DNA from 3 places in the Bacillus sp. ISL-46 genome. Region 2 is predicted to be linked to each of the others. Evidence: riboswitches for the same ligand, from Rfam matches in the RefSeq annotation. Region 2 holds a riboswitch; each other region holds the start of a gene.
The links. Region 2 has a riboswitch for S-adenosylmethionine ahead of J7E67_RS13135 (methionine biosynthesis PLP-dependent protein). Riboswitches for the same ligand answer to the same signal wherever they lie in the genome.
Positions count from the first base shown of each region.

Region 1 (8,296 bases), on a different contig from region 2:
TAGATAATTTTCCCATGAGAATTTTTACAAATGACAGGAGGAAAATGATGAAAATTCGTGTGTCTGCCGTGCAGTACCATTTACATACGATTCAATCCTTTGAGGAATTTGCTTCACAATGTGAGCACTACATAAAAACTGCTGAAGAATTTGGTGCAGAGTTTGTCCTCTTTCCAGAGTTCTTTACGACCCAGTTATTATCGATTGGTAATGGCCAAGGTCAAAGCCTAACAATCAATGATCTGCCAAGTTTTACCGAACAGTATCGAGAGTTGTTTTCTAATTTTGCCCAAAAAACGAACATTCATATTATTGCGGGAACGCAGGTAATTGAAAAGGATGGTAAGTTGTATAATACCGCCCATTTATTTTATCCAGATGGAAGAATTGGGGAGCAGGCCAAACTTCACATTACACCAACTGAAGTCCATGAATGGAATATGGCACCTGGGGATTCCTTTCAAATATTTGAAACAGAAAAAGGGAAAATTGCCCTCCTCACTTGTTATGATATTGAATTTCCAGAAATCGTACGCATGGCAAGGGCCAAAGGTGCGGATGTCATCTTCTGTCCATCCTGCACAGATGACCGTCATGGATTTCATCGAGTTCGGTATACCAGCCATGCTCGTGCAGTTGAAAACCAAGTATATGTGGTCTTAACGGGAACAGTGGGTACACTGCCAACTGTGGATTTTATGCGGGCTAATTTTGGCCAGGCCGCAATTATTACTCCAAATGATATACCATTTCCTCCAAAAGGCATTTTGGCTGAAGGGGAAATTAACGATGAAATGATCGTGACAGCTGACCTAGATTTAAATTTATTATCTGAAGTAAGGGAACGTGGTTCTGTTACAACCTGGCGTGATCGAAGGACCGATTTATATACAGATTGGGAAAAGTAAACTAAGGGGTGGGTGTTTCCTTGTACCGAAGTGAATTTTTTGTTTATGACCAAGATCGGCCTGTGCCGGTTATCATTCGCAATTATTCAAAACTGGATTTTGACAATCTTATCAAAATTCAATCTGAGTGCTTCCCACCTCCTTTTCCATCAGAATTATGGTGGAATAAAGAGCAATTAACAAACCATGTGACCTTGTTTCCAGAAGGTGCATTGTGTGTTGAAGTGGACGGTGAATTGGCTGGGTCACTTACCGGCTTAACTATCGACTTTGATCCAGACGATAAAAGTCATACATGGGAAGAAATCACAGACCATGGATACATACGCAACCATAATCCAAAGGGTAATACCTTGTATATCGTCGATATCAGTGTTCGTCCGAAGTACCGTAAACTAGGGTTAGGAAAATTGTTGATGCAGGCTATGTACCATGTTGTGATTGAAAAAAGTTTGGATCGATTACTAGGCGGCGGTAGAATGCCAGGATATTATAAAGCAGCTGATAGCTTGACACCTGAGCAATATTTAGCTGCGATAATTAAAGGGGATATACAGGATCCTGTCATCACTTTCTTGTTGCGCTGCAGCCGTGTGCCATTAGGAATTGTTGAAAACTATCTCGAGGATGAAGAATCCTACAATTATGCAACATTAATGGAATGGAAAAATCCTTTTAAATGAATGGGAGGCATGTATCTCAATGGAATATATTAGAATTACCAATATAGATGATCAGAATTTTAGAAGGCTTCATAACTTAATGGGAGAAATTTTTCCCCCAGAAGAAGTACTAGCATATGAGTTATGGAAAGAGCCATTAGAAGATCCGAGTATTCGCGTGTTTGTAGCAGTCGATGGCGATAAAGTCTTAGGTGCAACCGAATATCGTTATTATCCGGATTGGAATATTGCCATGACAGATTTTACGATCATCAGTCAACCTGGGCTAAGCCTTGGACGTTTTTTAGCTCAAAACCGGTTAAAGGATTTACAACAATTAGCTAAAGAAAATGGACAAGTGCTATTCGGCATGTTCGCAGAAATATATGATCCGTACCGGGTGGAAGATCACGAATTTGGTGGAGTAAGGGTTATGGATCCATATATCCGCCGCGAAGTTCTTTCCCATTTGGGCTATAAACGTATAGATTTTTCATATGTTCATCCTTCCTGGGAAAACAATGGGGAAGTTGTAACAGGGCTTGATTTATGTTTCATGCCATTAGCTGATGAACTTGACTCACTGCCAGCAAACCTTGTAAAGGATTTTCTAACCACCTATTATTCCATTCTTTCAAATAAACCGGAGGAGTGGTTAGAAATGATAGACCGTTTGGGGGACAAGGAAGAGGTATCCCTATTACCATTGTAAAAAAAGAAATTTCAAATAATATTGACAATTACAAAGGAATCAACTAGAATTCTTTTATATCTTGGATATTTAATGAAATAATTAAATAAAACTCTTATCCAGAGCGGCGGAGGGACTAGGCCCGATGAAGCCCGGCAACCATCAAGGTAATTCTTGAAAAGGTGCTAATTCCTGCAGGTTATTTTTAACCTGACAGATAAGAGGAGGAAATCTACCCTCTTCTTATGAAGAGGGTTTTTCTTATTTATATGATATTAAAATAAACAACCAATTGGTCATGTCTAATATTATTTAAGGGGTGGAATACATGTCTGTCATTAAAGTGGCAATTCTAGGTTTTGGTACAGTTGGGGAAGGTGTTTATAGAACAATACAATCCCACGCTGAGGAACTTACTAGTGTTTTAGGGAGAAAAGTAGAAGTGGCTGCAGTACTAATAAAAAATAAACAAAAAACCAGAGACATAAGGGAAGATGTTTTAATAACTACAGATTTTGCCGAAATTCTTAATCTACCTCAACTTGATGTTGTTGTCGAAGCAATCGTCGACAAAGAACAACCTTTTACTTTTTTAAAACAAGCTATACAAAGTGGTTGCCACATAATCACAGCGAATAAAGAAATGTTTGCACACCACGGGAATGAACTGCTCGAGTTAGCTGAGAATTATAATGTTTCGGTGGGTTATGAAGCAACAGTTGCGGGTGGTATTCCGGTTATTCAAACCTTAAGGCAGTTATTAAATGTTAACCGAGTTCGTCACATCCAAGGAATTCTTAATGGGACATCGAATTTTATACTAACGGAAATGCGCGAGAAGAAGCAGTCATTTGCTGATGCCCTCATTTTAGCGCAAGAGAAGGGGTATGCTGAAGTGGATCCAACCAACGATGTGGAGGGATTTGATGCTTTTTATAAAACAATGATTCTCAGCAGAATTGCTTTTGGAGAACAACCCAATTGGAAGAATGTCGAGCGTGCGGGCATTACCTCGATTACAAGAGAGTTAATTGAAACAGCAGAAAAGATGGGATTAAGGTTTAAGCATATTGCAAGTATTAGTAAGACAGGTAGTCAAATTAACGCAGAGGTTAAACCAGTCCTTGTTGGGAAATCTCATCCTTTTTATTCTATTGAAGGCGTAGAAAATGCTGTAAATATTCACTCTGATATTGTTGGTAGTATTACTTTGCAAGGACCAGGAGCTGGGATGTATCCTACTGCAAGTGCTGTTATTGAAGATTTGGTCTATGTCTGTCAAAATCGGTCGTCAAATAAGAATATCACAAAAACAACAGCAGCATGTGATGGAGAGAAAAAAGGGAACGAAAAAGAATTATGGTTAATTCAAGGTCTCTCAAAGAATTATAATAACCCTTTGATTACATGGGTAGCTCAAGCTTCTGATGAGATAGCAATTATCCAGGCGACTAGGGAAGAATTAGAACAGTTAATTAATCAGCAGAAGGCGTCTTGTTACTTTCAAATAATAGGGGAGTATGAAACAGAAAGTAAGAATAAAGAAGTAACTTTAGCTTACCTCTAGGTTAAAAGATGTAACTAGCATTTGTTCCCGTAAAAAAGAGCTTTCAAGGGGCTGTTGACAAATTGTCAACAGCCCCTTGGAGCTCTTTTTTTGTTTTAACAATTTCTACTCTCTTATGTGTAGGGGATATATTAATATCTTAAAAAAAAGCAAACCAAACACCCTAAAACTGGGGATAAGTCTAGTCAAAATCAAATAGTATTCATATTGTGTAAAAGCTCGATCAAATGGACTAGTTATTCATAAAAGTAAATTGAAGAGGTGCGTCATGTTAGGGAATAGCTTAAATGGACGTTTATTAACGAATCTGAAAAATACATTCACCTATGAGTTTTGGGTATTGCCTGAAAGCGTTCATCTTATCGATAAACAATCACGCGATAAGCCGGCAAATGTAAATGGAAAAAATTATATCATTGGACCTGGATATGGGGTGTCCGATAATGATGCAGGGGTTAGTGTTTCAGTTGGACTAAATGGAATTACGATCTATGAACATGCCAAGAAAAATATATATGCGGTGTTAGTCTATGAAGCAATAATTAATGATCTTATTCATATTGCTGTTGTCTATGATGATAGAGAGCCGCAGCTATACATTAATGGTAAGTTTGTAAAAAAGGGTGAACGAAGCCTTAAAACCTATATCTACCCATCGGGGATGATTGGTGGGCAACCAGGTCTATTCTTTAATGGGGATATCAACGAGATTAGGCTATGGGGCCACTGCAGAACAGAACAAAATCTTAATGATAATTTGAATAAAAAGCTAACTGGAAGCGAAGCAGGGCTGTATGGTGTTTGGCCAACACCGCCTGTAAATGAACGAGAAACACAAAAGGTAAATACAAAAAAACAAAACTCCCAAGATAAAAAGGACCTAGGCTCTAATGAGAAACAAATTGAAAAGACACAAGTAAATAAGAACCAAGATATTGAAGTCAGTATAATTATTCCTTCCCTAAATAAATATCCACTAAATCTATTTACACTCCTCTCACTTGAACACCAAACGTTCAATCCTTCAAAAATGGAAGTAATCTTTATTGATGATGCTTCAACTGACCAAACGGAAGAAAAACTAAAGGACTATTCTCCTCCATATCATTTTAAATATATACGTAATAAAAAGAATCTTGGAAGATCACAGGTCCGAAATCTGGGCATTCGTTCAGCAAGAGGGAATATTCTTATTTTTCTAGATGCAGAAATGATAACTGAATCTGATTTTGTTGAAAAACATTATAAGTACCACCAATCAAAAAATAACCTTATTTTGTCAGGGGCCATGCATTCAAAAGTCATATACTCATGTATCTTTCCTGAATTTACTCGAAAGGAAATAAACAAAATCTCAACTTTAACAAAAAATAATCAGAAGGTCTATTCGAGGATTCAAAACTTTAAGTATCCATGTAAAGAGCCGTACCCGTTGCTGGAAAAAGCGATATTGCAAGAAAAGCTTTCAAGGATTTAGGTGTTGCAGTATACCCGTGGTTCCAATCGATTACCAGCAATTTTGCTGTTGACTTAGAAGGGTTTGCGTTTCCATGGATGGCATTTCTTACAGGGAATGTTTCCATGCGTAAAGAGTTTATTATTCAAGCAGGGTTATTCGATGAAGATTTTGTCGGTTACGGATACGAGGATTGGGAATTAGGGTATCGCTTATATAAAATGGGTGCCAAATATATTGTTAGAAACGATTTGACAACGTATCATCAAGAACATCCTATTGGCGAAAGTAAATGGAAAGAGGCAATTAGCAACCTAGGACGATTTATTTTAAAGCATCCTGACATCGACGTGATTATTCTTGGCTTAGAGATTTCAGGTCTTGCAGATTTATTAACGATGAATAAGGTATTGAGCGAATATAAGTTACTTGTTCAATCCTATCCGGAACGGTTTCAAAAATTCGAAGAAAAATTCATCCGCATACTTGAAACAATTGTCCTTTTACTCCAAATTGACATCCGTCACTTAAATATCTTAGGAGCTGCAGGATTTGGCTCTGATGTTAGAAAAGAGCTTCAAGAGGATATTAATTCTATCAAAGGCTTAAAAAAGTTTCCAAATTTAACTTACCTTTTGGAAAAGGTATTGAACTCATAGGAAAGATTCCCCAAACTAGTTTGAAGGAGTGAAAGTGTGGTATCCATTATTACTTGTACAATAAGAGAAGAGAATATTAAAAATGTTTTCAAAAATTATAAACAGCAATCCTGGAAGGATAAAGAGTTGATAATTATCCTTAACAAGGATTCTATGAATATTGATAGATGGATCAAAAAGGCAAAGAAATATCGTAATGTTCAGGTTTATCAACTACACGAAAAAGCAACATTAGGTGACTGCTTAAATTTTGGGATTATGAAAGCAAGTCATGATATTATTGCAAAATTTGATGACGATGATTATTACGGGCCTGACTACATTAAAAGTTCGATGGATGCTTTTAAAAATAAAGATATTTCTATTATCGGAAAAAGTTCTTTATATATTTATTTTAAAAGTGAAAAAGCGCTGATCCATGTAGCAGGTAGTGAGAATTCAATCACAGAAACTGTTGCTGGAGCGACATTAATATTTAGAAAAGACGTGTTCCAACAAGTTCAATTTGAAAAAGTAAATCGAGCGGAGGATTACTTTTTCATTGATCAATGTAAAGAGAAGGGCTTTAATGTCTATTCAACTGAACGTTTTCATTTTGCAGTCATCAGACATGATACCGAAAAACATACATGGAAGATTGCTGATAAGGATCTTATGGAATGGGGAGAATTAATCACCTATACAGAAGATTTCCAATCACTAGTCTCAAAAAAAGCCGCGATTTGAGGATCGAGCAGTGGCTCGCCTTTCCTCCTTTATCATATAAAAAAGAAGCAGGCTGCCCTGCTTCTTTTTTGTTACCGCTTTTCTTAAACTTATTTATTTCTTCTCGATTTTACACGCTGGTTCGCTGCGTTAGCACGTGCTTGTGCTTCAAGGTCGGAATGGTCTGCAAATTCTGCAGAATATTCAACGTCATTTCCATCAGTTATTTTTAGGTTCTTAGGTGTTTGTGGAAGTGAGCTTTTGTTACTATTACCAGTGCCACTATTATGCATACGACCCATAACTAAAAACCCCTTTCATTGTAGGCTTGCAGGAGCCGAATTGCTCCCTTTAATATCATTTACAATTAGAAAGGTAACCATGAATGGAAAATACTTCAGCAGAGCTATATGGTCGTAACTGTGGTCAAACTAGAGTCTGGTTTTTTTGTCGTGGTATCCGCCTGCCCGGTCTGCCATTTTAAATTCTCTTTGATATGAGACTTCCTGCATACTGGTTAATGAGTATTTGCCTCGATCCTTATCTTTTTTCTTCTTTTCCGCCATTTTGCTCATTCCTTTCAACATTTTTTTAGTTAATCGTCATCAAGCTATGTGGTAAAAAATAAAAGCACGTTATGTACTTATTTCCATTTTTACCTTTTAAGAAAGGAATGATACTTTTTTTAAGAAAATATATTTTCTAATGCCAAATGTAAATCTGAATACGCAAATTGATAGCCATTTTCTAAAAGCTTTTTCGGTAATACCTTTTGTCCATCAACCACCAATGTACTCATTTCACCAAGCAGAAGATGCAGTGCGAAACTTGGGACCGGGAGCCAGTGAGGACGGTTTAATACGCTTGCAAGTGTTTTTCCAAACTCAGTCATCGTTACCGGTTTCGGTGCAGTGAAATTGATGGGACCATCCATTTGTTCATTTTCGATAATAAAGGATATTCCTTTGACCACATCCTCCACGTGAATCCATGACATCCATTGACGTCCATTTCCAATGGGACCACCGATAAATGATTGATAAGGGATTGCCATTTTTTGAAGAGCCCCTTGGTATTTATCAAGGATGATTCCGAACCTGCAAAAGACAGTACGTATCCCTAATTGGCTGGCTTTTCCAGCTTCGATTTCCCATTGCTTAACTGTTTCTGCCAAGAAATCATTCCCAAAGCCATGGTTATCTTTTTCAGTTAAAATTTTATCAAAGGATGTACCATAAATCCCAATTGCACTTGCATTGATCAGTGCCTTTGGTTTGGTATCTAATTTATTTATAATGGCTAGCAGTGCATGAACAGACTCTAAGCGACTGTTTAGAATCTTTTCTTTTCTTTTTACGGTCCAACGTCCACTATTAATCGATTCGCCTGCAAGGTTGATAAAAATATCAGTATCTTGGAGTTCATGAATGGGGCTTGAAATATCACTTAGCCACTCGACATATCGAATTCCAACAGTACGATTTGTCTCAATCGATTTTCTTGATAAAATAATTATCTCATGATTGTTTTTCAACAGGTGTTCCGTAAGTGCTTTCCCTACAAAGCCTGTTCCGCCTGCAATCGTTATTTTCATTTTTCCCGCCCCCTTTTACGTTTAATCTTACAATAGATAATGAGGAATATGGTA
Region 1 is NZ_JAGGQR010000019.1:42,040-50,335, forward strand. It holds gene J7E67_RS12750 (carbon-nitrogen hydrolase family protein) at 48-908, shown strand; gene J7E67_RS12755 (GNAT family N-acetyltransferase) at 929-1,591, shown strand; gene J7E67_RS12760 (GNAT family N-acetyltransferase) at 1,611-2,282, shown strand; SAM riboswitch class I at 2,374-2,485, shown strand; gene J7E67_RS12765 (homoserine dehydrogenase) at 2,590-3,828, shown strand; gene J7E67_RS12770 (glycosyltransferase) at 4,097-5,305, shown strand; gene J7E67_RS12775 (glycosyltransferase family 2 protein) at 5,335-5,943, shown strand; gene J7E67_RS12780 (glycosyltransferase family 2 protein) at 5,980-6,669, shown strand; gene J7E67_RS12785 (YfhD family protein) at 6,759-6,950, opposite strand; gene J7E67_RS12790 (YfhE family protein) at 7,080-7,214, opposite strand; gene J7E67_RS12795 (TIGR01777 family oxidoreductase) at 7,334-8,242, opposite strand.
Region 1: another riboswitch for S-adenosylmethionine. It lies ahead of J7E67_RS12765 (homoserine dehydrogenase); the one in region 2 lies ahead of J7E67_RS13135 (methionine biosynthesis PLP-dependent protein).

Region 2 (8,296 bases):
CTCAAGCATTAATTTCTGAACTTCCTCTTCCGAATTCAATTGATTCGCAATGGCTAAACCATTCATTGCATCCTTTGCATAAAGGACCAGGCCGTCATATTCCTTGGCAATCTTCGTATCTGTGAATTTCCGAGACAGCGCCGCACCGCCAACGAGGATAGGTACTGCAATACCGGATTCCTTCATATCCTGTGCTGTTAACACCATTTGCTGCGCAGATTTCACCAGCAAACCTGATAAACCAACCATGTCTGGTTTTTCTCTAAGAATGGCTTGAACCAAGTCAGTTGGATTCACCTTAATCCCAAGGTCGATTACTTCATAGCCATTATTACTAAGAATAATATCGACGAGGTTTTTACCAATATCATGCACATCACCTTTTACGGTAGCTAAAATGATTTTCCCCTTGGTAGAAGAAACATCGCCTTTTTCCATATGTGGTTCTAAATGCGATACGGCTGCTTTCATTACTTCAGCACTCTGGAGCACCTCAGCAACGATAAGCTGGTTGTCGTTAAAAAGACGACCAACCTCTTTCATCCCGTCCATTAATGGTCCATTAATAATATCAAGCGGAGCAGGATAAGTTTCAAGGGCTAGGTCTAAATCTGGAAGCAAGCCTTCTTTCGTACCTTCAACTACATAATAGGCGAGTCTCTCTTCTAAGGTCATATTTGGAACGGTTGTTTTCGGTTCTTTCTTTTTGCCACGGTAAAATTCAGTGAATGTAGCGAGCGACTCATCTGTTGTATCAAACAAGAGAGCCTCCGCTAATTGAACTTCTTCTTTTGAAATAGATGCAAACCGTTCTAGTTTTTCTGTATTAACAATAGCATAATCAAGTCCAGCCTGGGTGCAGTGGTAAAGGAAGACAGAGTTTAGAACTTCTCTACCGACTGGAGGGAGGCCGAAGGAAACATTACTAATTCCAAGAATCGTTTGTACTTCTGGGAGTTGCTCCTTGATTAACCGGATGCCTTCTACTGTAGCCTTGGCGGAACCAATATATTGTTCATCACCCGTACCAACTGGAAACACGAGCGGATCAAAAATGAGATCCTGCGGCTTCAGATGATATTTGTTCACTAATAAATCATGTGACCGTTTGGCAATTTTTAGCTTTTGCTGCGCAGTTACTCCCATGCCTTCCTCATCAATGGTGCCTACAACGACAGCAGCACCATAGCGATGGATTAATGGGACCACTGCTTCAAATCGTTCTTCACCATCTTCAAGGTTAATCGAATTGATAATTGCTTTTCCTTGTGAATATTTAAGGGCTCTCTCGATGACCTTTTCGTCGGTTGAATCGATCACAAGGGGAGCCTTTACTTTCTTGACGACTTCTTTAATGAAGTTTTCCATATCAACCATTTCTTCACGGTCAGGGTCGGCGAGGCAAAGATCAATTACATGCGCGCCGCCTTTGACTTGGGCTCGTGCAATCTCTGACGCTTCCTCAAATTTTCCTTCGGTGATTAACCGCTTGAATTTACGTGAGCCAATCACATTCGTCCGTTCGCCGACCATAATCGGTCTTAACGTTGGATCGTCATAGATGAATGGTTCAATCCCGGAAACCATATGAACTGATGAAGGCTTAAATTCTCTTGGTTGGTAGGCTTTCATCGCATCGGCAATCGCCCTAATATGGTCAGGAGTTGTTCCACAACAGCCACCAACAATATTTAGCCAGCCATGGGCGGCAAAATCAGCCAGTTTTTTAGCTAAAGTCTCAGGTGTTTCATGATAATGACCTTCTTCATCAGGCAAACCTGCGTTTGGATAACAGCTGACTGCTGTTGATGCTAGATTTGCTAATGAGCGGACATGATCTTGCATGAATTCAGGCCCTGTTGCGCAGTTAAGTCCAACGGCCACGGGATTCATATGTTCAACAGAGATAAAAAACGATTCGATTGACTGTCCAGCGAGTGTCGTCCCCATTGGCTCGATTGTCCCCGAAATAAACAACGGCAGTGTTTTGCCGGTTTTTTCAAACGCCCTTTCGATGCCAACATAGCCCGCTTTCACATTCAACATATCCTGACTCGTTTCAAGAAGCAGTAAATCGACACCGCCATCAATTAGGCCGATGGCTTGTTCCTCGTATGCGGCTGCAAGTGCATCAAAAGTAGTTCCACCTGTTACACTTAAGGTTTTTGTTGTTGGGCCCATTGAGCCTGCCACATAACGCGGCCACTCATCAGTTGAAACTTTGTAAGCTTCTTTCACAGCAAGAAAGGCAGCTATTTTATTAATTTCATAGGCCTTAAAACCAAGTTCATATTCATCGAGAACCAGGCTTGCCGCCCCAAATGTATTGGTTTCAATGATATCTGCTCCAGCCTCTAAGTATTCACGATGAATATTAGCAATGACGGATGGAGCGGTTAAATTCAAGTGCTCGTTACAGCCTTCATACTGCTCACCGCCAAAATCTTCAGCGGTAAGATTTGCTTGCTGGATCATTGTCCCCATAGCCCCGTCCATGACGAGGATTCGTTTTTTGAGTTGTTCAGAAAATGGTGTTTTCGGCATAGTTGCTCCCCCTCAATTCACTAGCCCGCTGACGAGTATATAACGCTAATTCAGCAGTTAATTCATAACGTAAAAATGGTGTAATTAAATAAATACCGTTAAATAGATCTAAGGCTGCATCGATTAGTGACTTTGTAATGGCAATTCCTTCTCGGGCAGCTTGAAGCGGTTGATCATTCAGTTGGGCCATCCGCTGGCGGATTGAATCGGCAATCTTAATACCAGGTACCTCATTATGGAGGAACTCAGCGTTCTTGCTGCTAATTAGTGGCATTAAGCCAATATAGATTGGTGCATCAAGATGCTTTGTATGTTCATAAACTTCGAGTAATTTTTCCTCTGAAAAAACCGGTTGGGAGATAAAGTAATCTGCCCCATAATGAACTTTTTTCTCAAGTCTCTTCACGGCTTTCTCCAGTGAGCGGACATTGGGATTAAAGGCTGCCGCAATGCTAAAGTCTGTCTTTTGCCCCAGATCTTTCCCTGAAAAAGACAATCCTTCATTCAACTGCTTAATCATTTGAATAAGTTCAAAGGAGGACACATCGTAAACAGATGATGCACCTGGAAAATCGCCAACTCTTGCAGGATCACCGGTAATGGCAAGAACATCATTCATCCCAAGTGTATGCAGACCCATTAAATGCGATTGCAAGCCGATAATATTGCGGTCACGGCACGCAATATGAATGAGTGGCCGCATTCCTAAGTCCTGTTTCACTAAATAGCCAAGCGATTCGTTGGAAATTCGGACCGTTGCTAGTGAATTATCAGCAAGGGTAATCGAATCGATTCCCGCTTCTTTTAAGGCTTTAGCTCCTTGGAAAAACTTTGTTGTATCTAGTTTTCTAGGTGGATCTAATTCAACGATAACTGATGGTCTCTCTTTCACGAGTTCCTGCAGGGGAGTAAACTCCCTTTTTGGCGCAAGAGATTCAACGATTATCTTCTTTGGTTTTAATTTTACTATTTTTTCAGTGACTGGAACACTGTTTTTTAGTTCAGAAGCATATGCTCTAATATGGTCAGGAGTGGTTCCGCAGCATCCGCCAAGTAACCGTACACCTTGATTACGGAAAGCTTTTGCTGAATTTTGGAAATAATTGGCATCTCCTTCATAATGAAACTTTCCGTCCGTATAGGCAGGGAGACTGGCATTTGGGTAGGCAGATAGAAAAGCATGTGCTGGTAATTCAATCTGTTCTAACGCTAATAGCATATGATGGGGGCCAAGACGGCAATTTAGCCCGACCACATCGGCTCCCAGGCCTTCAAGTCTTTTTAAGGCGTCATTGACAGGAGTTCGATCCTGCATAAGCCCGGGCTCTTGATGGGAGACCTGCGCAATAATCGGCAGCTTTGTTTCCTTTCTAGCAATCGTTAGAACGGTTTCAAGCTCTTCAAAATCGTAAAAGGTTTCAAGCAATAAGCCATCCACTCCTTCAAGAAGGAGGCAATATAATTGTTCCCGGAAGCTTCGCTTTAATTCTTCTATAGAAATGGAATCCGGCTTAATTCCTCGATTTCCACCAATAGTTCCAAGGACGTACGTATCGTTTTGGGCAGCTGCCTTTTTGGCAATAGAGACGGCTGCACTGTTAATTTCCTTTACAGAATCCTCCAAACCATACCTCTGCAGCTTTAAATAGTTTGCCGCATAAGTATTGGTCTGAATCACGTCAGCACCTGCATCAATATAGGCTTTATGGATAGTTTGGATGTGTCCGGGCTGGGAAAGATTCAATTCCTCCAAACAACTGTCCTTACCAAAGGAATACAATAGAGTGCCCATTGCTCCATCAGCAATTAAGATTTGATTTTTTAATTTATCTAAAAAACTCATGATGATTCTCCTTGATGTAATACCAATTGTGTTTTGCGAACGTGCTCTAGTGCCTGTGAAAAATCCTTCATTAAATCATCAGGATTTTCAAGTCCGACCGATAATCGAACCAGACTATTTGTAATCCCGCGCTTCTCTCGCTCTTCTTGAGGCATGGCTGCATGGGACATTTTTGCTGGATAGGATAGAATCGATTCTACCGCTCCGAGACTGACAGCAAATACAGGGATTTTTACATTGGCAAGAAAGGTGCGAAGTGCATCTTCATTAGCCAATTCAAACGATAAGACCGCTCCTGGACCAGCTGCTTGCGCTTTCTGAATTTGATATTGTGGGTGACTTTCCAACCCTGGGTAATGAACCTTTTCAACAAGCGGATGAGCATCTAAAAATTCCGCTAGTTTAATAGCCGATTTTTGTGATTGTTCCAGTCGGACGTGCAGCGTTTTGATCCCTCTTAAAACGAGCCATGCATCTTGAACACCCAAAATCGCCCCAAACCCATTTTGCAAGAAACCTAATCTTTTCGCCAAGTTTTCGTCTTTGACGACAGCAAGTCCGGCAACAACATCACTATGGCCCGATAAAAATTTCGTCGCGCTATGGAGCACGACATCGGCACCTAACTCCAATGGCCTTTGGTGGGAAGGGGTAAGGAATGTGTTATCGACAAATGTTAACGCGCCCGTTTCCTTAGCTAAATTGCTAATTGCCTTAATGTCAGTCACTTTCATTAATGGATTCGATGGTGTTTCCACATAAAACGCTTTTGTATTTGCCTGAATGGCTTGTTTTACTTCATTTAAATTCGTCATATCGACGAAGGTATGTTCAATTCCGAGCCGCGTAAGAACCTCTGTGACCATTCGAAACGTACCACCATAGACATCTTCCGTAATGACAATATGATCCCCGGCAGAAAGCAGGAGAAATGCCGTCGAAATGGCGGCCATGCCGGATGCAAAGGCAAATCCTTTTATCCCGCCCTCGAGTTCCGCAATCACATCTTCAAGTGCTTCCCTTGTCGGATTTAAACTACGGCCATAATCGTATTTGCCAAACTGATCGAAATCAGATTGATGGAAAGTGGATGCATGTTGAATGGGTACACTAACTGCTCCAGTTGTGGGATCAATTTTATGCTTATTATGAAGGAGCCTGGTTTCAAAGGTATACTCTTCGTGTGCCATTATGCAATCACTCCTTCTTGAACATGGGCAAAAGCTTTTTGCAAATCTTCAATTATATCTTGTGAATCCTCAATTCCAACGGAAAAACGTAATAAACGATTGCAGACACCTGCTTGAATTCGAATTTCTTCTGGAATATCGGCATGAGTTTGTGTTGCCGGATAGGTAATAAAACTTTCTGTACCACCTAAACTTTCCGCAAAACTGATCAGCCCTAACCCTTGTAAAAATGGATTAACCCATTTTTCTTCCTTTATTCTAAATGAAACCATTCCACCACGTCCTGGGTAGAGCACATCTGTAACTGCACCATGCTTGGAAAGAAATTCAACGATATTCTTTGCATTTTTTTCATGTCTCTCCATTCGAAGGGACAATGTTTTCATTCCGCGCATTAATAGCCAAGAATCGAATGGACTTAAAACCGCTCCGGCACCGTTATGATGAAAGGCCAATGCTTCACAAAGTTCTTTTCCTTTTGCGACTACTAGACCAGCAAGGACATCATTATGACCTCCTAAGTATTTCGTTGCACTGTGGATAACAATATCGGCGCCAAGGGTTATCGGCTGCTGTAACAGTGGAGTATAGAAAGTGTTATCCACGATTAATAATAATCCGTGCTGTTTGGCAATTTTTGAAACTGCCGCAATATCAGATTCCTGCATAAGCGGATTGGTTGGTGTTTCTAAGAAAATAGCTTTTGTTTGCGGGGTAATTTTCTTTTCAATCTCTTCCGGACAACAGGTATTCACATATTGAGTAGTTAAGCCCCATTTTTTATAGCCCTTTTCTAATAGACGGTAGGTACCTCCATACAAATCTTCACTAACGATCCATTCGTCACCAGATTCAAATAGAGCAAGGATAAGTTGAATAGCAGCCATACCAGAACTGCATGCAAATCCCTGATCAGCACTCTCTAAATCAGCGATTGTTTTCTCAAGGAGCTGGCGTGTTGGATTTCCTGTGCGTGTATAGTCAAATCCAGTTGATTGTCCAATTCCCTCATGCCGGAAGGCTGTTGAGAAGTATACAGGAGGATTTACGGTTCCAGTTGTTGTTTCACTGCGATTTCCAATTTGGGCAAGTTTCGTTTCAATTTTGTACATTATGCACACTCCTCGTTTTATATAAATAAAAAAAGTCTTCTATAAGAAGAAGACTTTTGTCAGATTACACATTTGTCATTCTTCTTATCTCGCAAATTAGCGAATAATTTGCAGGACTTAGCACCTTTTCAATAGCGAGCCATTGATGGTTGCTGAGGTGTCGCAGGGCCATTCCCTCAACCTCTCTTGATAAGAAAGTAATATTTAGATTATTTATAAAATTTACTACAATTCCATGGGAGTGTCAATTACTTTTTATAAATCCATATAATAATGTTGAAATTAGAGTTAAATATCGGATCATTAAAATATAATCTTCCTTTATGAAAAATAGTTGACACTGATAGTATGAGGCTATATTATAAGTTTATCGGATGTTCGTAATAAAGAACTTATATGGAATATTATATAGGTAATAAGTTATAAGATTAATTAGATTTTAGACTATTTAACTTAAAAAATAATTCAAAAATTAGGGACTTTTGATTCGAATGAATTTCCCTGAACTTAAGTATGGTCTAAGTGTTCTTTTTAATGAACTAATAAAAAACTTTAAAGTAATAGATAATATGAAATTTGTTAGCCTGGCAGGAGGAAATGATGAGCGCGATAGCCGGAATTTATCATTTAAACGATGAACCTATCAATCTAGAGCACGGAAATCGAATAATGAAAGAACTAGAAAAATATCCGGCTGATGATATTCAAACTTGGCATAGTGACAAAGTCTTCCTTGGTTGCCATGCACAGTGGATTACACCTGAGTCAGTAGGTGAAAAACTTCCTTATTATGATTATGAACGAAAGTTAGCGATAACCGCCGATGCGATTATAGATAATAGGGTCGAATTATTTGAAAAATTACAAATTGATAATAGAAAGAGAAAAAATATCACTGATAGCGAATTAATTTTACTTTCTTATTATAAATGGGGAGAAGAATCACCTAAGTATTTGGTTGGTGATTTTGCCTTTATGATTTGGGATGAAAGAAAGCAGCAGCTTTTTGGGGCTAGGGATTTTTCAGGAAATAGGACACTCTATTTTCATCATAATCATCAAAGGTTTGCATTTAGCACAGTTATTCACCCATTGTTGAAATTGTCCTATATAGAGAAAAAACTAAATGAGAATTGGATAGCAGAGTTTTTGGCCAATCCAGGTATGTTCGAATCTGTAGATCCTTCTTCAACAGTTTTTCAGGATATCCAGCAAATCCCTCCGTCTCATTCTATAAAAATGGTAAAGGGAAAATTAAATATTTCAAGATATTGTAAGTTGCCTGAAGGAGAAAAATTGCAATTAAAGTCAAACTTTGAATATGAAGAGGCTTTTAAAGACATTTTTCAGAGGGCTGTAAATGATCGTATTCGTACCTTTCATAAAGTAGGAGCCCATCTAAGCGGTGGTTTAGATTCAGGATCAGTTGCAAGCTTTGCAGCTAATTCTCTAGGCAAAAAGAATAAAAAATTATACACCTATAGTTATGTTCCTTTACAAGGTTTTGAGGATTGGACACCAAAAAGCAGGGTTGCAAATGAAAGGCCTTTTATTGAATCAACTGTTAATTATGTAGGTAATATAGAGGCGGAGTATTTAGATTTTGA
Region 2 is NZ_JAGGQR010000020.1:42,862-51,157, reverse strand. It holds gene metH (methionine synthase) at 1-2,544, opposite strand, end outside; gene J7E67_RS13145 (bifunctional homocysteine S-methyltransferase/methylenetetrahydrofolate reductase) at 2,522-4,387, opposite strand; gene metC (cystathionine beta-lyase) at 4,384-5,577, opposite strand; gene J7E67_RS13135 (methionine biosynthesis PLP-dependent protein) at 5,577-6,689, opposite strand; SAM riboswitch class I at 6,771-6,885, opposite strand; gene J7E67_RS13130 (asparagine synthase-related protein) at 7,290-8,296, shown strand, end outside.

Region 3 (8,296 bases), on a different contig from region 2:
TTCTCCGTTCTTCTGGAACTAGAGCAATTCCCTTTTTAACCGCATGATAGGGACTCTTTAATTTTAAATTATTGCCATGAAGAAAGATGTCTCCCCCCGTTAATTTCTCAGAGCCAAATAACGCCTTACACAATTCTGTTTTTCCAGCACCGACAAGACCGGCAATTCCAATGATTTCCCCTGCTTTAACATGAATATGTAAATCTTTAATTTTCTCTCTATCTGAAAGTCCTTTTACTTCAAGGATCGTTTTTCCAATAGACGTATTCTTCTCTGGGAACTGTTCCTCTAATTTTTGACCCAGCATATGCTCCACCACTTTGTTGATAGTCGTATCAGTAACTCGCTCTTTTGCAACAAATTCACCGTTTCTCATCACAGTAACTTCATCACAGACTTCAAAAATTTCTGGCAAGCGATGGGAAATAAAGATAACACCTACATTTTGCTTTTTTAAATCACGGACAATCCGGAATAGTTCCGTCGTTTCAGTATGACTCAATGGTGCTGTCGGCTCGTCTAAAATAAGAAACTTACATTGATTTGAAACAGCCCTAGCGATTAAGATCATTTGTTTTTCCGCTAACGTTAACTCACTTACAAGCTTCTTCGTCGGAAGCATAATGTTCATACTTGCTAGTATTTCATCCGCCTTTTGATGAAGGTCCTTCCATTTCATCCATTGCTTTTTCCCCATGTTATGGACTGTATCAAGGAGCATAATATTTTCGGCGACAGTTAAATATGGAATGAGAGCCGTATCTACTTCTTGATAAACGATTTGTATTCCTGTGTCCTGGGCATTTTTCGGAGAACGAATCTTCAGTTTTTTCCCATCTAACCTTATTTCACCGGTATAGTGGTCATAAGCACCCGCGAGAACCTTCATTAACGTTGATTTCCCTGCCCCATTTGCCCCAATCAAAGCTTGGATTTCTCCCGTTTCCATCGAAAAGTCGACCTGATTCAATGCCTTCACACCAGGAAACTCTATTGAGATGTTTTTCATCTCCAAAGTTGATCTCATCAAAATCATCCCCCGTAAGCAAACACTCTCTTCATCTATTGAAAAAGAGAGTGTCTAGTTATATGCTGACTATTCTTTATAATGCTTCTTTAACGTCTTTATCCACTCTTCCTCAAATGCAGTCGATTGACCCCAGCCTGGGATAATTTTTGCCAGATTAACCATGTTTACAGGCTCTTTTGCTTTGAGAAGATTTTCTTGTGAAACAAGTGAAGCATCTAAATCAAAGGTCTGTGGTGTTTCTTCACCTGCAAGCTTTTTCGCGAGTATTCTCATATCAACAGCGCCGATAAGTTTCGGATCGACAGCTGCTGTGTATTTCCAAGCGCTGCCTTTTCTTTGAATTTCTTGCAGATCCGCATTGGAAACATCGATTCCATAAATCTTCACTTCTTCACGTCCCGCTTCTTTCAAAGCTCGTGCTGCACCGATTGCAAATGCATCCCAAGTAGCAAATATGGCATCCAGTTTGCCTTTTGGATATTTATTTAACATGGCTGCAACTGCGTTTTGTGTTTGTACACTTGTATCTGCCGCAGCCACACCAAAGCGTTCCACTTCTTTAATTTCAGGATTTTTTGAAAGGACTTCTTGATAAACCTTATTACGTCTAACCATTGCAGGGAAACCGTCGACCCATAGGTAGGCAATATTTGCTTTACCCTTTGTATTCTTTACGAGTTGATCAAGGGCTAAAGTTGCTAAGGCTTCATCATCCTGTGAAGTAAGCGTTACTCCATCAAGCTTCGCAATATTTGGATTGGAGTCAAATGTAACTACACTTTTTCCTTTTTCAACTATCTTTTTTACATCATTAACAGTCGCATCATCGTCACCATGAGAAATGATAAATCCATCATAATCCTGGTCTAATGCCTGATTAATAGCATCATGGAACTTAGCTGTGTCACCATTTGCGGTAAACACGTCCACTTGAAAACCTAGGGCTTCTCCCTCTTCTTTTGCACCTGCTAAGAATTGGGCAGTATGATCATCACCGCCAATTTTACGGATAACCTTGATTTTTAACGGATCACCACTTGTAAACTTTTCAGATACACCTTCAAGTGAAACCTTTTTATGAGCGCTTTCTTGTTTTTTTTCTCCCTCAGAAGCACAGCCTGTGAGTAAGAGTGTTGCTGCTAATGCTGATACGAGTGTACATTTAAAGATATTTCTTTTCATGATTAAAGCTCCCCCTTTTAGATTCTTATCAATACTCCATTACTCCGATTGGAAAGGTTTGTTTTTATATAAAAATAAAAAACCCCTCCAGAAAAGAGAGGTTTCATCACAAATTAAGGGACTACTCCTCTCTTATCTTTCAAAACAATAAATTGTTTTGCAGGATTTAGCACCAATTCCAAACGGAACGGTTGCTGGGCGTCATCGGGCCAGTCCCTCTGCCACTCTTGATAAGAGAACGTATTATTCATTTAAAGTAATAAATTAGATTTTAGTCTCCTATTAACAAGTTGTCAATAGTGTTTTGAATATTTCTAATATAGTTATTATTCCCAATCTGTCAAGCCCTTTGAATATAAGTAATTGTATTTCCCAATTTTATATAAAGGGGATATCTCTTTAAAATTGTCAGAAATTTCGGTATGATAATATTTAGAGAACCGAAATACACTCTAGAAAGAAGTGTTATTTATAGTGATTCAACAGGAACGAGCAAAACGTAATTTAATCATCATGTGGTTTGCGAATTTCTTTGTCGCCGGAAGTATGACGATGGTTATGCCGTTCATCTCGTTGTACATTGAGACATTTGGAGATTTCTCGGAAAAATATGTCCAACATTGGTCAGGGTTCACGTTTGGGATTACGTTTGTTTCTGCCTTCCTCTTTTCCCCGATTTGGGGTAAAATTGGCGACCGCTATGGAAGAAAAAAAATCCTCATCATTTCCGGATTAGGGATGGGCATATCCATTTTTCTCATGAGCTTTGTCCATTCCGTTTGGCAGTTATTACTCCTCAGGTTTTTTATGGGATTCTTTTCAGGTTTTATCCCGATGTCACAAGCCTTTATCTCTACGCAAACGCCAAAGGAGATTGCGGGACGCGTACTTGGAACATTGCAAACAGGCAGTATTACAGGTTCTTTATTAGGACCTATGTTAGGTGGAATACTTGCAGATTCGCTTGGCTACTCCACTACCTTTAAGTGGACATCGATTTCCATTTTCATCTCTGCTCTTCTCGTCATCACCACAAAGGAATTTATGATTGAAGCGATAAAAGGAACTAAAGCCCACTATTCAAGCCGAGAAGTGGCTAAACATATTATCCGCAATCCGGTACTATTAACTGTTTTACTCATCTCTGCCCTTGTCCAGATCGCCCATTTCAGCATCCAGCCAATTTTGTCTCTATTCGTTAGCGACTTGCATGGACCAACCAATGTTGCCTTTTATTCCGGGATTGCCTTTTCTGCAGCTGGACTTGGAAATTTACTGATGTCACGAAATTGGGGGAAAATTGCTGATAAGTACGGCTATATTAAAATTCTTATTATTCTTCTTTTCTTAGCAGGAATTGTCTACCTGCCAGGTGCAGCTGTTTCGAACTTTTGGCAGCTGGTTATCATCCGTATTGCTCTGGGTGTCACGATTGGCGGGATAATTCCTGTTCGGGTGGCATACATTCGTCAGGAAGCACCGATTACAATGCAAGGCGAAGTTCTTGGCTACAATACGAGTTTAAGGTTTCTTGGAAATATTATCGGTCCAATGTTGGGCGGATTTATATCTGGTTACTTTGGATTCTCTGCTGTGTTTATCTGCACCAGTGCGTTATTGATACTAAGTGGGATCATATTGTATGTTTCCATGCAACGCCATCCAAAACTGGTGAAACATACGGTTTAAAATCCTAACGATCTGCAAAGCAAAAGGCCCTTCTGTTGGACCTTTTGTTTTGTTTATATTTTTATTTGATTATGTTGTTTGATGAAGTCTAAATCTTGATAATAGCTATTTTTCACTAAAATATTTGGACCAAGACATTTGACCTCAGGGCAATGACAACTTAATTCCTTTGCAATGGATGAATTCTGCCAGGTTTCATAAGCATTTAAAAGATTTGTAGTTTGAATGTTTCCTAGTGGCGGTGTATCGCCGAAGTCAGTCACAATTATATCTCCATTAAAAATATTAACATTCAGTCGTGAACGGCCATCAGGATCGTTCCTGACTGTTACATTATTACTTTTATATAAACGCTGTAAGAGAGCTAAATCCTCCTGTTCACTGCTGCATGCATAAAATGGGAGTGTACCAAATAACATCCACACCTTTTCATCTCTTATATCCAGTAAATGATGAATCGCTTCACGAATTTCATGTAGTGATAAGGTTTCAAGATTGCTAGCGAAGTCACTAGGATACATTGGATGAACTTCATGACGTTGACAAAGCATTTCATCGACGATTTGACGGTGAATCTTTTCCAGATGCGGAAGTGTACGTTTGTTTATCATTGTTTCGGCGGAAACCGTCACCCCTGCTTTAACCAACTCACGACTATTGTCTATCATTCTTTTAAAATATTTTTCCCGTTGTTCATATTCTGGCTTACGGTCCATTCTTGCAAAGCCGCCCTCGACAAAATCATCGACCGTCCCCCAGTTATGAGAAATATGTAAAACATCTAAGTAAGGCACGATTAGATCATAACGATCTAATTCAAGGGTTAAATTAGAATTAATCTGCGTCCGTACTCCGCGCTCATGGGCATATTTTAAAATCGGTACAACATAATTTTTTACCGAGGATAAGGATAACATCGGTTCTCCTCCGGTAATGCTAAGTGATCGAAGCGTCGGGATTTCTTCTAATCTTTGTATGAGCAAATCAAGAGGAAGCGCCTGCGGATCCTTTGTTTGGAGTGTATAGCCTACCGCACAATGCTCACAACGCATATTACAAAGGGTCGTCGTGGTGAATTCAATATTGGTTAATTGAGGCTTTCCATATTGCTCAATATCTAAATAGGCTTCCCATGGATCATACGAAGGGGTAATTTTTTTCAATTTTGACATAATGACTCCTTAAAATCAGTCTTCAAAAAACTTCTCTATTATAACTGAATTACGGATGTTATTGCTATTTTTAACCATTACAAAAGTTTATGTTTTAAAAAATGTAATTATACTAAGCTTGTTTAATGAAAAATTTACCCACTAATACATAACTAAGCCCTTTTCGATTAAAAATAAACGGATAATATCTATTCGTGAATGGTGGTTATGACAAACATGGAAATGCAGCCTTTAGGAGAAGCCGAGAAACTCGCCCTAAAAAAGATGAAAATCTTTCGGCAAAGCATCCTCCGTTATATTTTACGGGCAGCGCTTGCCAGTATGTTTATTGGATTCGGGGTCATTGTAGCTTTTAAAACGGGGAATTTCTTTTATGTTAAAGATAACCCGTTCGCCTATCCGATGGCGGCACTTACCTTCGGGGCTGCCATCATTTTAATTGCCTATGGCGGTGGTGATTTGTTTACTGGAAATACGTTTTATTACACCTATGCCGCACTGCGCAAGAAAATGACCTGGATAGACGTCGTAAAACTATGGATTTGTAGTTACGCGGGAAACATTCTCGGTGCGGCGGTTTTTGCCTTTATTATTTTTACAACGGGACTTTATGAAAGTTCCGAGGTTAACGGCTTTTTACTTCATGTTGTGGAAATAAAGATGCAAGTTCCAATAACTGAGTTATTTTTCCGAGCAATCCTTTGTAATTGGCTTGTCTGCATGGCCTTTTTTCTTCCAATGGGGTTAAAAGGAGACGGACCGAAAATGTTTGCGATGATGCTGTTTGTCTTTTGTTTCTTTATTTCCGGGTATGAACATAGCATCGCTAATATGTGTACGTTTGCCATTGCCTTAGTTTTAAACCATCCAGGGACGATTTCGTGGGGTGGAGTGATTCACAATCTAGTGCCGGTAACGATTGGCAACCTGATTGGCGGCGCTGTTTTCATGGCGATGATGTACTATTATGCTAATAAGCCATTTTTAGATGAATATGATAAAGAACAGGGCAGCTAAGTTAGATTGCTGCCCTGTTCTTTTTATTAGGCGTGATATCGACAAATTCCCGGGGAAATATCAACAAGATAACAGGGATATCGACAACTATTAGGAATATTCTAAAAATATTGATAATTTTAATATTTCTCTGATGTGTGCCCTCTTTTTGCCAAACTATTTCTTTTTGCTAATAAAATAAACATAGGCTTTGATCATAAAATAGCTTACTTCCTCAGGAAGCAATTCCTTGATTGGTTTGAGGCGCTCACGGCCAGCTTCTGCCAAGGCTTTTTCCAGAAGCGGAATGTATTCATCAGGAATATGTTTTGAAAAATCAACTTCTAAACCTTGTTGCGCACATTGAAGCAAGTGGGTTTCCACCGTGCTGACAGCCAAATCCCTCTGTTCAGCAATTTCTGCTATCGAAAAATCACCCTGGTGTAATTTTAAGGTTTCCAAATGCGTATCGGTTACCCCAGCTTTTTTGGCAGGCTTCTTTGGAGCTTTCTCTACAGGTACCAACTCACTTTGATAGTCTACATTTGTTTCGCAGAAGGTACGGATAGCTTGAATAAATTCAAGCCCATATTTTTTAAGTTTCAGTTCCCCTACTCCACTTACTTGTAAAAAATCTTCCGTAGACTTCGGCAGTTTCGCACACATATCTTTTAAGGCAGCATCAGAAAAAATGACAAATGGTGGTACTTTTTCTAATTCGGCAATCTGCTTCCGCACTTCTCTTAACACTTCAAACAACGGATCATCCTTGGCCACTTGTTTCACCTGTACAGTTTCACGGCGATGGACCTGTTCTTTACCTAACAGAATATCTTTTCCTTTTGGTGAAACGAATAGGGTTGGAAATTGCCCTTGCTCGATCGCGATTAATTCTTGTGATATCAAGAATTCAATAAAGTCGCTGACATCCTTCGAACTCCTATCCTTCATGATTCCATAGGTTGGAAGTCTGTCAAAACCCATTTCTGTTACTTTTTTATTTTTCGATCCTGTTAACACTTGGGCTGTAATCGTTTTACCAAAGCGCTGCCCCATCCGAATGACGCAAGACATCACCATTTGGGCTTCCTTCGTTACATCGATGCTTGTCCTCGTATCCAAGCAGTTGCCGCATCTACCACAAGGCTCTGTTTCAGTTTCACCAAAATATTTTAAGATAAATTCCTGCAGACAGTTTTCGGTATGGCAATAATCGACCATTTGCTGGAGTTTAGCTAATTCTTGTGTGATTCGGCTTCGATCACTGGATTGATCAATTAAAAAACGCTGAATTTGCACATCCTGTGAGGAATGAAGCATGATACATTCACTCTTAAGACCATCCCTGCCCGCACGGCCCGCTTCCTGATAATAACTCTCCATATTTTTGGGCTGCTGATAGTGAATGACATATCGGATATTGCTTTTGTCTATACCCATCCCGAAGGCAGAGGTCGCCACCATCACAGTGGCATTATCTGCTAAGAATCGTTCCTGTTCACGGTTTCGCTCCACATCACCCATCCCTGCATGATAGCGGGCCGCCTTTATGTTTGCTTTCAGCAGTTTTTCATAAAGTTGGTCGACGTTCTTTCGAGTTGCTGCATAGATTATGCCTGCTTCTTTATCATTCTTTTTTAAATAGTCTCTGATAAACTTATCCCGATCCTGACCCTTGATAACGGTAAAGGATAGGTTTTCCCGCTCAAATCCAGTAATAATCGTATTCTCTTCATCAATGTTCAATAAATTGCAAATATCCTCACGTACTTTTGGTGTTGCTGTAGCAGTAAGTGCTAATACAATTGGCCTTTGCGGCAGGCTATTAATTAGTTGTTGAATATGGCGATAGCTTGGCCGAAAATCATGTCCCCATTGTGATATACAGTGGGCCTCGTCTACTGCTACTAATGGAATTTCCATGCTGTATAGGTCTTCAAGAAAATCTCGTGATTCCAAACGTTCCGGTGCAATATATAATAGCTTGTATTTTCCTGTGGCCGCTTCATGCATTCGCTTATTTGCTTCACCAAAACTTAACGAACTATTGATAAATGTTGCTGGAATACCGACTTGAATGAGGGCATCAACCTGGTCCTTCATTAAAGAAATCAGTGGGGAAATGACAATTGTGGTACCGGGTAAGACAAGTGCAGGAATTTGATAACAGATGGATTTCCCGCCACCCGTAGGCATAACAGTAATTGTGTTTTCGCCGGATAAAACG
Region 3 is NZ_JAGGQR010000049.1:52,992-61,287, forward strand. It holds gene J7E67_RS22920 (sugar ABC transporter ATP-binding protein) at 1-1,027, opposite strand, end outside; gene J7E67_RS22925 (sugar ABC transporter substrate-binding protein) at 1,097-2,212, opposite strand; SAM riboswitch class I at 2,342-2,449, opposite strand; gene J7E67_RS22930 (MFS transporter) at 2,726-3,901, shown strand; gene yfkAB (radical SAM/CxCxxxxC motif protein YfkAB) at 3,955-5,073, opposite strand; gene J7E67_RS22940 (formate/nitrite transporter family protein) at 5,290-6,090, shown strand; gene recQ (DNA helicase RecQ) at 6,247-8,296, opposite strand, start outside.
Region 3: another riboswitch for S-adenosylmethionine. It lies ahead of J7E67_RS22925 (sugar ABC transporter substrate-binding protein); the one in region 2 lies ahead of J7E67_RS13135 (methionine biosynthesis PLP-dependent protein).